2 linked regions of the Spartinivicinus poritis genome follow. The protein of the gene in region 1 interacts with the protein of each later gene in a pairwise test. Links are inferred from orthologs where the notes say so. Each region holds a gene or a part of one and is shown on either strand. Other genes may lie near its edges.

Region 1 (6,283 bases):
GTCAGTCACTTGCACCATGGCAATGAGCAGGGTGGCTTAAGTGGTAAGCCGCTGGCGGAACAGTCCACCGAAGTGATTAAGCAGCTTGCTCAAGCACTTAATGGAAAAATTCCCATTATTGGTGTGGGGGGGGTTCATGATGCTGCTAGTGCTGCAGCTAAAATTGAAGCGGGCGCAGCATTAGTACAGGTTTATAGTGGTTTTATTTATCAAGGGCCACAATTGATCCGTGATGCGGTAGAAGGGGTGAGGTCAGCAAAGAGTGGCAGCTAACATAAAGAGCATCTTTCACCTCAAGTTTGACCACTTGTTTGCTTGGATAGAACTTTTAAAATAGCCAGAAGCCAGAAATAAAACGGCCCGCTTAAGCGGGCCAGTGTGAATCATGAAAGTCAGTAATGCTTAGAGTATATTTTATGTACACCAGAGACGCCGGTGTAACCGTCCCACTGATCGGACCACCCCTCTCGCCAGCCATTTAACCACGACTGCTTTACTGCATCTTGACCGTGGGGGCAGACATCCCGTGAACGGCCTGAAATTCCAACTTGATAACCCTTTTGAAATGCTCTTTCAGCTTTGCTTCTTTTGTGTCTTCTCATAGTGTGAATAGCCTCACTGGTTATAAACTGGACTCTTTCCAGAAACTTCTCTTGAGGTTTTGGTTTTACCTTGGTTGTACTTGTAGCAGCTTAACTGTGCCACAAGTGAGTAATGTCCTACGAAGGACAGTGTTTTACACCCGCTTCACCCTGAAAGTGTTTAGAGGTAACTGTGTATACCCCCCTCAATTCACTCTTAATTTGGTGAGGCGTTATGATATGAATAGCGTATTGCGTAACTTGTGTTAAGAATTGATTAAGAATAGACATATTCGTTTTTATACAACACTCCTCTATCCCTTGTTCCTTGTGGCTTATAGCAATGGTAGCTGATTGTAACGGCGGCTTCTGAGCTGCCAAAATGCTACCCTCATAATCTATGTTTTAGTATGGACCAGTACAAGTGAAAAAAGTGCCGAATGGTAAGTTATGATTATTCTTTATAGTGTATTGGCTTTATTGTTGAGTAACTGTTGTGTTAAGTAAGGGATATTATTTCCCGTTCGAGCGATTGCTTACCAGATGTTAGCGACCTTTTTCCTATCGTGGCTTACCTCTATCCTATGAGATGACCACAAAAGCTGGGAAATATAGAGTGATAGGGTGTTCTGGAACGGCTGTTGGGAACAGCAAAAGTGCTAAAGGCCATGGATGGTCTTGTAGAACGGTGGAAGAATACCCTGTTACTTCAATTTATTCTCCAGTACCCTGTCGCGACACCCTCATGGGGCGGCGTAGACTATAATACTGGACTACCCCGTTAAGTACGTTAGAATGCGCTGCTCTTGAAGCGAATGAGCAATGCGGTAATGACCAACCCCACCCAATTTCAATTGACTGCCACCTGCCCAAAAGGGCTAGAACAGCTATTAGCTGAAGAGCTTAGTCGGCTAGGTGCCAGTGATGTCAAGCAAACAGTCGCAGCAGTGAATTTTACTGGCACGATGGAGGTTGCCTACCGCGTCTGTCTATGGTCACGGCTAGCAAACCGCGTGCTGCTCAAACTTGCTGAGTTACCTGCACAGTCAAAGGAAATACTGTATCAACAAGTTCAAACGATTGACTGGGTGGATCATATTGATGTTGATAGTGACTTCCTGATTGATTTTATTGGTACATCTGGTGCTATTCGTAATAGCCGCTTTGGGGCGCTGACAGTAAAAGATGCAATCGTTGATCAGTTTAGAAGTAAGTTTGGGAAACGTCCTAATATTGCTAAAGAGCAACCAGCGGTCCGGGTATCTGTACGATTAAAGCATGACCAAGTAACCGTTGCTATTGATTTGGCTGGGATTAGCTTGCATGAGCGTGGCTATCGGCGTGAAGCTGGGATGGCGCCATTAAAAGAAAACCTGGCTGCTGCCATGTTGATTCGCGCTGGTTGGCCTGGTTTAGCGGCGCAACAATCTGCCAGTTTGGTAGACCCAATGTGTGGTGCTGGCACTCTATTAATTGAAGCGGGATTAATGGCGGCAGATATTGCTCCTGGCTTGCTGAGACACTACTTTGGTTTTCAAGGTTGGCTAGGCCATATCCCTGCTATTTGGAATAAGCTGGTGGCAGAGGCTAAACAGCGTCGTGAGCAAGGAATGAGCCAGCAGTTTCCGGTCATCTGTGGTTTTGAGCCTGGCTACAAAGTGCTTACTAAGGCACAGGCTAATGTTGAACGAGCTGGCTTAGCCGGTATTGTTAAGATTAAACAGGTGGATTTAGCGCAGCTAACCCCTAGCGCTACTGAACATATGCCCACTGGTTTAATGATAACAAACCCACCCTATGGTGAACGGCTCGGTAATGAAGCTAGCCTGGTTTATCTTTATCAACATTTAGGTGAAAAAATGCAGCAGTGCTTTTCTGGTTGGCAGGCAGCTTTTTTAACCAGTAGCGCAGACCTGGCCAGACGCACCCGGTTACGCTCTCATAAGCACTATAAGTTGTATAATGGGGCATTAGAGTGCGCCCTTTATTTATTTGCCATTCCTGGAGAAAGCTCTGCAGCGGCTAATGCTACCAAACCTGTGTCAGGTGGTAAGCCATTAGAACAAGCAACACAGATTCGGTTATCGAAAGGTGCTGAAATGTTTGCCAATCGGCTTAGAAAAAATCTAAAACAATTAAAAAAATGGCGCAATCAACATAATATTCACTGCTACCGTTTATATGATGCGGATATGCCAGAATATGCCGTGGCAATTGATTGTTATAATGATTGGGTGCATGTTCAGGAATATGCGCCACCTAAGTCAATTGACCCAACAAAAGCGGCTGCGCGTTTAAACGATGTTATCAGTGCATTGCCTGTGGTATTGGATGTTCCAGAAAAACAAGTCATTGTCAAACGACGAGAGCAGCAGCAAGGTAAAAAGCAGTATCAAAAACACGACAGTCGTGGTGAGTTTATGCAGGTTGAAGAGCATGGCTGTCAGCTGCTTGTTAATTTACAGGATTACCTGGATACAGGCTTATTTTTAGATCATCGGCCGATTAGGCACATAATTCAACAGCAAGCAAAAGGTAAACGCTTTTTAAACCTATTTTGTTATACAGCTTCAGCCTCTGTTCATGCAGCAAAAGGCGGTGCCGTAAAGACCACCAGTGTTGACTTGTCGAAAACCTATTTAAATTGGGCTGATAAAAACTTTAGATTAAATGGCTTTTCTCAGCAGCGTCATCAATTAATAGAGGCGGATAGTCTGGCTTGGTTAAAAGAGCAAACTCAGCGCTATGATTTGATTTTTATTGACCCTCCTACGTTCTCTAACTCTAAAAAACTTAATCAAGATTTTGATGTACAGCGAGATCATGGTGAATTAATTAAGCAAGCAATGGGGATTTTGACTAGAGAAGGTGTACTGTATTTCTCCAATAATTTCCGTAAATTTAAAATAGATGAAAGCTTATTAGAAAAATATAAGGTTAAAGAAATTACCTCAATAACTATCGATCCTGATTTTCAGCGTAATGCGAAAATTCATCGCTGTTGGGAGATTAGGTACTAGGATAAAAGCATAGTGCATATATGGATTTATGGCTTATGCGCTTTGTGGTAAAAACTGAATGTTAACTCTATCTATGGAGTTTAAAAGCATGGAATAACTACCAGGGATGGTTAGAGGTGCCCTAAATATAACTTTAGATAGAACGACGTGATTATTGCGCACTTAAATATTACGTAATAATAGCGCTTTTATTACGTGACTGTTATTTTTAAACATAATTTTGTTATGCCATTTTATCAATATTTTGTAAGTAGGTTGCTAAACTAAAAGTAAGGGACAGCATTTAAAGTGAGACCTACTATGGCTGATGCTATACAGTTTTATGAACCTAATGAGCGTTATGGATTTTTTTCTAATTTTTCATTGCATTCTATTGTTATCGATGGAACTACCTGGCCCACTGTAGAGCATTATTATCAAGCCAGTAAGTTTTTAGCTGCAGATATTATTGCCCGGGTACATCATGCAACAACACCTGAGCAAGCCTTTAAAATCAGTCGTGAATACAGCAAACAAGTACGACCTGACTGGAACAGTATAAAAGAAGCTGTAATGATGCGAGGTTTGCGCTGTAAGTTTCATCAGCATCACCCATTGGCGCATTGGTTAGTGGCAACTGAAACACAGCCAATAGTTGAGCATTGTTACTCTGATGCCTACTGGGGAGATGGGGGCGATGGAAGTGGCCAAAATCGATTAGGGCAGCTGTTAATGGCGCTTCGTGATGAGCTGAAAAACAAGCACCCCTATAAAATGATTCGCTATGTAGATGCTGCACAACTGCCTACCCAGTTTGGAGTGTTTACTATGCATGGTTTTGTCCAGCCCGATAATAATACAGAACACCTGGCGCTTACTTATGGAGAACTGGATGTAACTAAACCCGTCTTAATCCGTCTACATTCAGAATGTTTGACGGGGGATGCTTTATATAGTCTGCGCTGTGATTGTGGTTTTCAATTGCAGAAAGCATTGGAAACGATAGTCTCTCATGGAAGTGGTGCGTTACTGTATTTACGACAGGAGGGGAGAGGAATAGGGTTGCTTAATAAAATACGTGCCTATCATCTTCAAGATAAGGGAGCTGATACAGTAGAAGCTAATGAGCGATTAGGTTTTGCAGCAGATATGAGAGAATACCACTTTTGTGAAGGGATGTTGCACTATTTAGAAATTGATCAAGTAAAACTGATGACAAATAACCCTAGAAAAGTGCAAGCATTGTGTATTGCAGGTATTAATGTAGTAGAGCGTGTTCCTTTGCAGGAAGGACATAACATATACAATGATAATTATTTAGCAACTAAATCTAGTAAACTACGACATATTCTTTCAAAAGAAGATGGTTTTAGCTTGTCTTAGATTTTTTGATGGTGATATGGAAAAAAGAATATGTTAAGGAGAAAATATGCAGCGAGTATGGTCAGAAGACCCTATAAAAAATGCTTATCTCAAAGGTGTTATTACACTGTTAGAGCGAAGTCAACATGAAAACAAAAAACAATATGAGATAGAAATATTAGGTGAAAAGTTTGATGTACTACCTAATGTATTTCCCCCATCGTATTTTCGTGATACAGCATTTTTTGTAGAGAATATGCCAGATGTAACGGGTAATCGCATATTGGAGGTAGGATGTGGTACTGGCGTAACTGCAGTCATGCTTGCATTAAAGGGTGCTATGAGTGTGGTGGCTGTAGATATTAATGAAGATGCAATAAAAAATACTATCTTAAATATTAATAAGCATCAGCTAAATGATCGAGTGAGCTGCTTTTATTCTGATGTTTTTTCCGACATAAACGATAATGAAAAATTTGATATTATTTATTGGAATATTCCTTTTGGTAAAGTAGATGCTGATTTATCAACTCTTGAGAGATCGGTATTTGATATGGGGTATGCGGCAGTGCAACGCTTTTTTACTGAAGGGGTTAAATATTTGAAGCCTGGTGGCTATTTACTTTATGGGTTTTCCCCTGTTATAGGGGATGAAGTGGCTTTGGTGGAAATTATTAAAAATGCTGGGCTGAAAACAAATATCATTGCAAAAGCTTATGAGGAGTTAAAAGAATATTCTATTGAATTTCATCTATGTAAAGCTGAACTCTGTTTATAGTTGTTCGTTATGAGCGGAAAAATAAGTACTACTTTGTATTCGATGCTGCTTATGCTAAACAGTAGTGATTATTTTTTGTTATTTTCTATCTTTTGTTCTTGTTTTATTTATTGTATTTACTGACTATGTCAGATAATCTGCCATTATTTTTAATTGTTTTTAATCTGTCATTAATAAAGAGTTGAATATTTTTGTCAATTTGGTTTGAGTATGCTAGGTGAATATCGTAGTTATTAGCAATACTACTGACATCAACCATTTGGTAATCATCTGTATTCCGCATAGTCTTACGTAAGTTATATAAAACCCTAACTTTAAGCTCAATAAAGCCGGTGAACTTTGTCATGACAGGACGATCTAGTATTTTGAAGGCTGAGCTGTGATCTTTTACTCTAATTTCCTTTACTTTACCTTGCTTGATCAGTTCTTCTAGTCCAGGGTAGTCAAAGCCATCCATTAAAATAACGGTTTTACCAAAGAGGTCGGATGTGCTTGTGTAGTTAAATCCAGGCTTTTTAATGAGCATAATATTTTTTACACTATAAATAGGCACTGCAGATAGA
Region 2 (6,230 bases), on another replicon or contig:
GGGAAGTGTTAATCAACGATATTATTCAGGATGACTTAAAAGCGGCTGAGGTCGAGGTGCTGAGTATTCCGCTGCCTAATAGTGTGATTCTTGATATCCGCCATCCCACCGAGGAAGAGCTAAGCCCGTTAAAAATGGATAACAATGAAGTAAAAACCATTCCTTTCTATCAACTAAATACTGCATTTAAGGAGCTCGATGCTAATCAGCAATATATGCTTTATTGCGATAAAGGCGTAATGAGCCGCTTACATGCCATGCATTTAAAAGACGAGGGTTACGAAAACATCAAAGTTTATCGTCCCTAGTGAACTTTCTTAGTAGAACGGTGGTAAACTACCGCACCAAAATTTTCTGGATTTTCTAGCTGAAGACGTTGAATTGGTAAGACAACTTGCTAATTCTGGCATTTACTATAGGAATGCCCCTACTAACATACTTGTTTCTAGGGTGCTGCTCTTAGGCCACTTCAGATTGTAGTTGTTTTACTGTAGAGGCACCCTCTGTGATTGAGAAGTTAAGAAATATTGCCATTATTGCTCACGTAGACCATGGCAAAACTACTTTGGTAGACAAGCTGTTGCAGCAGTCTGGAACCTTGGAACGCCGTGATATCGGGACTGAGCGGATCATGGATTCCAATGACCAAGAGCGTGAGCGTGGTATTACCATTCTGGCAAAAAATACCGCAATTACTTGGCAAGATTACCGCATTAATATTGTGGATACCCCAGGACATGCCGACTTTGGCGGTGAGGTTGAGCGGGTGCTATCGATGGTTGATTCCGTATTGCTACTGGTTGATGCTGTTGATGGTCCAATGCCACAAACACGTTTTGTTACCCAAAAAGCATTTGAGCAAGGGTTAAAGCCAATCGTAGTCGTCAATAAAATTGACCGCCCTGGCGCCAGACCTGACTGGGTCATTGATGAGGTATTTGACTTATTCGATCGCTTAGGGGCTACTGAAGAGCAACTGGACTTCCCCATTATTTATTGCTCTGCACTAAATGGTATCGCTGGTGATGACCCAGAGTCATTACAAGATGACATGACGCCTTTGTTTGAAATGATTGTTGATAAAGTGCCTGTACCTACCGTAGATGTTGATGGCCCTTTCCAAATGCAGATTTCAGCGCTGGACTACAGCAGCTACCTAGGTGTTATTGGGGTAGGCCGAGTTACTCGTGGGCAGCTAGAGCCAAATACGCCTGTAGCAGTTGTTGACCGTGAAGGTAATCAACGTTCTGGCCGGATATTGAAGGTGATGGGGTATTTAGGCCTTGAGCGGGTTGATATCGAAAAAGCTGAAGCGGGTGATATTGTGTGTATCACAGGCATCGACGGCTTAAATATTTCCGATACTTTGTGTAACCCAGAAAAACCAGAAGCCTTACCAGCACTGACTGTAGATGAGCCTACTGTTAGCATGACTTTCCAGGTCAATGACTCACCATTTGCTGGCCAAGATGGTAAATATGTCACTAGCCGTAATATTAAAGAGCGTTTAGATCGTGAATTGATCCATAACGTTGCGCTACGGGTTGAGCAAGGTGATACAGCAGATAAATTTGTTGTTTCTGGTCGTGGTGAATTGCACTTGTCAGTGTTGATTGAAACCATGCGCCGTGAAGGCTTTGAGCTTGGAGTTTCTCGACCAGAAGTTATCACTAAAGAAATTGATGGTGAAATGTGTGAGCCCTATGAGCAAGTAATGGTAGATGTGGAAGATGAGCATCAAGGCGCCATTATGGAAGAAATGGGTAACCGTAAAGCCGAGCTTACGAATATGGTGCCTGATGGTAAAGGCCGCACTCGATTAGAGTTCATCATGCCTGCCAGAGGTTTGATTGGCTTCCGTTCGCAGTTTTTAACCATCACTTCAGGTAGTGGTATTTTAACCCATATTTTTGATCACTTTGGTCCTGTTAAAGCTGGTGAAGTAGCCAAGCGTCAAAATGGCGTGTTGGTTTCAATGGTTAACGGTAAGGTACTGGGCTATTCACTGTTTAACCTGCAAGATCGTGGACGTCTGTTCCTAGAGCCTAATGTGGAAGTTTACGAGGGAATGATTATTGGGCTTCATAACCGTGACAATGACTTGGTTGTAAACCCAACTAAAGGCAAACAGTTAACTAACGTTCGGGCATCAGGTTCTGATGAAAATATCATCTTGACTCCGCCAGTTAAGCACTCGCTAGAGCAGGCACTAGAGTTTATTGAAGACGATGAGCTGGTTGAAGTAACACCTAATCACATTCGTCTAAGAAAGAAATTCCTCAAAGAGCACGAGCGTAAGCGAGCTTCCAGAGCTAAGTAGCCTTGTTTCCCCCCTTTGAAAAAGGGGGGGCTAGGGGGGATTTTAGTTTGAACATAATAACCAGCTGGCTGTTTAAGATCTTTGGCTAGGCTTCATGAAATCCCCCTCAATCCCCCTTTTTCAAAGGGGGATGTTGATTGTGCGTTATTCCATCTCAAGCATCTCACTCCCATTTCACACTACTCACCAACCATTCCCCATCCTCTTTAACCCACTCTGTTTTGACTTTGTAAATGCCTGATTGATTAGGCAGAATGCTTTCTGCGCCAGTGACAGTCACTGCAGACTCTGAGGTTGCTACATTAGGATAAGCAGTGTTATATGAAATGTTATTGTTAGTAATATAAATTTTTATATTTTTATGACGCAAAAAATAACCTAATAAAAGGCGTTTTACACCTTTGCGATCCATTCCTTGATTAGAATTAAAGCTTTCACTAAGTGTTTCTAGTACTTTTTGACTATTCTTATTCTCTATAGCTGTTTGTATTTTTTCTATTTGCTCAGCAATTGCTGATTCAGCAGGTGTTTCTGCACAGCCAGAGAGTAGGAGAAAAAAACTTAGGAGGAATATCAACTTTAGCATGAACTTAGTGTAATGTTTAAAATTAGCTTTACTCATAAAAGGCCTAACACAGATAGTAAATTAACATAGCAGGTCTAACTGAAGGACAAAATATGTATACCCTTTATCCTGCAATAAAACCTTATGCGCGACACACTTTAGAAGTTGATGAGCCACACCAGCTTTATTTGGAAGAGAGCGGTAACCCAAATGGTATACCTGTCTTGTATCTTCATGGTGGGCCTGGTGCAGCATGTGATAAATTTAGTCGTCGTTATTTTAATCCTGAAATTTATCGGATTATTTTATTTGATCAGCGTGGTGCTGGTCGTTCAACTCCCCATGCTTGTATAGAAAACAATACAACACAAGATTTAATTGCGGACATTGAAGCAATCAGGCAGTTTCTCAATGTTGATCAGTGGGTACTGTTTGGTGGCTCCTGGGGAGCGACCCTGGCTTTGTTATATGCTGAGCAGTATCCACGACAAGTGTTGGCGATGATTCTGCGAGGTGTCTTTCTCTGTCGGGAGCAGGATATTAGTTGGTTTTATCAAGAAGGGGCAAATCAGATTTTTCCTGATTATTGGCGGGATTTTACTTGCTGGATTCCAGAAGCTGATTCTAATGATGTTATTAATGCTTATTACAAAAGGCTAACTGGTAATGATGAGCTGGCTAGAATGGGAGCTGCTAAAGCCTGGGCGTTGTGGGAAGGGCACTGTGCTACATTAAGACCTAATCAAGCAGTATTGGATGCGTTTATTGACCCACATAAAGCTAGAGCATTGGCCGCAGTTGCTTGTCATTACTTCAAAAATAAGGGCTTTTTAGAGCCAAACCAAATTTTAGACACTATGGAAGTTATTAGAGATATACCTGGGATTATCGTCCATGGTCGTTATGACATGGTGTGCCCACTGGAAAATGCTTTTACCCTGCAAGTGAAGTGGCCTGCAGCTGAATTGCATATTGTACGAGATGCAGGGCATTCTGCAGCCGAGCCCAGTATTTCTGATGCGCTTATTCGAGCAACGGATGAAATGGCTAAGCGGCTGAAGCCTGACCTAATGCCTGATGAGGGCTAGCTTTCATTTTGAGCTAAAAAATCTTCGTGAATGTAATAGGAGAGCTGTGCTGAGATGATTAAGCACAGCTTATCTCATCTAATACTCTTTCCTTTTAGAAACTACTTTAGTGCTGTCTATTTATTAATCTTATAGTACTAAAGTGGTAACTTTTTTTTGCGAAAAGCGGTAATAAACTCAATTAAATCAGCTATAACAATATTATAAATCTGTTGCCGTTTTTATGTTGGGCGGTAGATTTACAATGAAGGTGTAGGGAAAGTCTGCTTTGAAAGAAAAGAATAGGTTACTTCATAGCTTTAATTCCCCCCTTTGGAAAAGGGGGGCTAGGGGGGATTTAAATTTGCTCGTAAATAGGTGGCGAATGATTTGTTTAAAGTGCTTTGAGTAGGCTTTTATGAAATCCCCCTCAATCCCCCTTTTCCAAAGGGGGACGTTGGATAGTGCCACAGTTCTAATCTTCCTGATTCGCGACAACCTACTGTGGGAATAGGTTAGGGGTTAAAACCATCTTATTATTAAAACAAGGACGAATATGAAAAAAATTACAATAGTAGCAGGATGCTCATTACTGATTGCTAACTTTGCCTCTGCTGAAGTTACAACACCTGGCGTATATGAAATGCACTTTGATTGGGGGTGTGATGGTACTTACTCTATATCAAAAAACTTTACTTTAAAAAATGATGGCACTTTCCAGTCTGGTAGCTTAAAGGGTACCTGGAAGGAAATCGATAGAACACTTACCTGGAAATACAGCAATAACACCTATTACACAGGCTACCATACCAGCCGTTCAGCCACTGGAGTTGCTGTTGGCTATAATGGCCTGGAAGGTTGTTTCTATATGATTAAAATGAGTAAGCCACTTACTCAGGAACAAATGCAACAGCTTGATATGGCTGAGCCGCAGTTTGATAATGGTATTGGAGAAGCTGGGGGAGAAGCACTTTTCTAGTAACCATTCACTTGTTTCTATATAACATAAAGCCAGCAGATTGCTGGCTTTATGTTTTTACAGATATGATATGTCATTAAATTTGTAACGATAAAAATGAGTGGCAGAAGCAATGCGAGCACTTATTCAACGAGTAAAGCAAGCCAGTGTTAGTGTTAATAATGAAGTGGTTGGTTCTATTGACCAAGGCTTATTGGTGTTGCTGGGAGTACAAAAAGGAGATGATCAGGCAAAAGCAATTAAACTGCTTGAAAAAGTGCTGAAATATCGTGTTTTTGCTGATGCTGAAGATAAAATGAATCTCAGCTTAAGAGATATTAATGGTGGGTTACTAGTCGTTTCTCAGTTTACTTTGGCTGCTGATACTCAAAAAGGCTTACGCCCTAGCTTTAGCTCTGCAGCGCCACCAGTCGCAGGAGAAAATCTATATAACTATTTTGTGGAACAAGCAAACAACCTTCACCCAACAGTTGCTACTGGACGCTTTGGTGCCAACATGCAAGTCAGCTTAGTTAACGACGGGCCAGTGACTTTTCTTTTAGAGGTATGAAACGAATTGAAGGGAGTTAATAAGGGTATCTTTAAAAATAGTAATTTTTTCGTGAGAGCAAGACAGCACCGCACGGAAGGCCGCAATGTATGTTATGAATACATGAGGATCTGAGTACGGAGCAAACGCAGCTATCGTGGAAAAAGTGCATTTTTAGAGGTGCCCTTAAGTAGGCTTCCTCCTGGCTACTATCCCCCCCATCAACACTCCAGCTTCAAATAACAGCCACATAGGGATGGCGAGTAATGATTGGGAAAAAATATCAGGTGGTGTCAGCAGCATACCAATTACAAAACAGCCAACGATAATATAAGGGCGCTTTTTCCTCAGGCTGTCAACACTACTCATTCCTGACCAAATTAATAATACCGTAGCGATAGGGATTTCAAAGGCTATCCCAAAAGCAAAAAACAGTTTTAGCACAATGCTGAGGTAACTATGGATGTCCGGCATAACCGATACATCTTCAGGGCCTATAGTTGTAAAGAAATTAAAGAGCAGAGGAAATACGACATAATAGGCAAATGCAATCCCTAGATAAAATAACACAACACTTGAGGCTAATAGTGGGATGGCCAGCTTCTGTTCATGCTGATAAAGCCCTGGTGCAATAAACCCCCATACTTGATGCAGAATATAGGGAATCGCTAAAAAAATAGCGGCGACCACAGTCAGTTTAAATGGTGTAAAAAATGTCTGGGTAATTTCCGTTGCAATCATTGAAGAGCCTTCAGGCAATATTGATCGCA

Evidence for each region.
Region 2: the proteins of rlmKL (region 1) and typA interact in binary tests that used the Escherichia coli proteins (3 or more experiments, as listed by UniProt). The link is inferred for Spartinivicinus poritis from one-to-one orthologs.

Annotation. Positions count from the first base shown.
Region 1 is NZ_JAPMOU010000005.1:147,354-153,636, forward strand. Bases 1,042-4,006 are described here. They hold rlmKL (bifunctional 23S rRNA (guanine(2069)-N(7))-methyltransferase RlmK/23S rRNA (guanine(2445)-N(2))-methyltransferase RlmL), read left to right. Parts: upstream 1,042-1,411; coding sequence 1,412-3,601; downstream 3,602-4,006. Other genes in these bases: ribA (GTP cyclohydrolase II), read left to right, coding at 3,902-4,006. Outside these bases: ORQ98_RS06225 (quinone-dependent dihydroorotate dehydrogenase), read left to right, coding at 1-273; rmf (ribosome modulation factor), read right to left, coding at 393-602; more of ribA, read left to right, coding at 4,007-4,963; ORQ98_RS06245 (methyltransferase), read left to right, coding at 5,010-5,720; ORQ98_RS06250 (substrate-binding periplasmic protein), read right to left, coding at 5,824-6,283. UniProt on the Escherichia coli protein: Specifically methylates the guanine in position 2445 (m2G2445) and the guanine in position 2069 (m7G2069) of 23S rRNA. Methylation occurs before assembly of 23S rRNA into 50S subunits.
Region 2 is NZ_JAPMOU010000006.1:83,892-90,121, forward strand. What follows is about bases 1-2,912. They hold typA (translational GTPase TypA), read left to right. Parts: upstream 1-505; coding sequence 506-2,320; downstream 2,321-2,912. Other genes in these bases: thiI (tRNA uracil 4-sulfurtransferase ThiI), read left to right, coding at 1-308; ORQ98_RS07025 (hypothetical protein), read right to left, coding at 2,484-2,912. Also shown: more of ORQ98_RS07025, read right to left, coding at 2,913-2,942; pip (prolyl aminopeptidase), read left to right, coding at 2,999-3,973; ORQ98_RS07035 (hypothetical protein), read left to right, coding at 4,509-4,931; dtd (D-aminoacyl-tRNA deacylase), read left to right, coding at 5,044-5,481; twin-arginine translocase subunit TatC, read right to left, coding at 5,647-6,230. UniProt on the Escherichia coli protein: A 50S ribosomal subunit assembly protein with GTPase and nucleotide-independent chaperone activity, required for 50S subunit assembly at low temperatures, may also play a role in translation.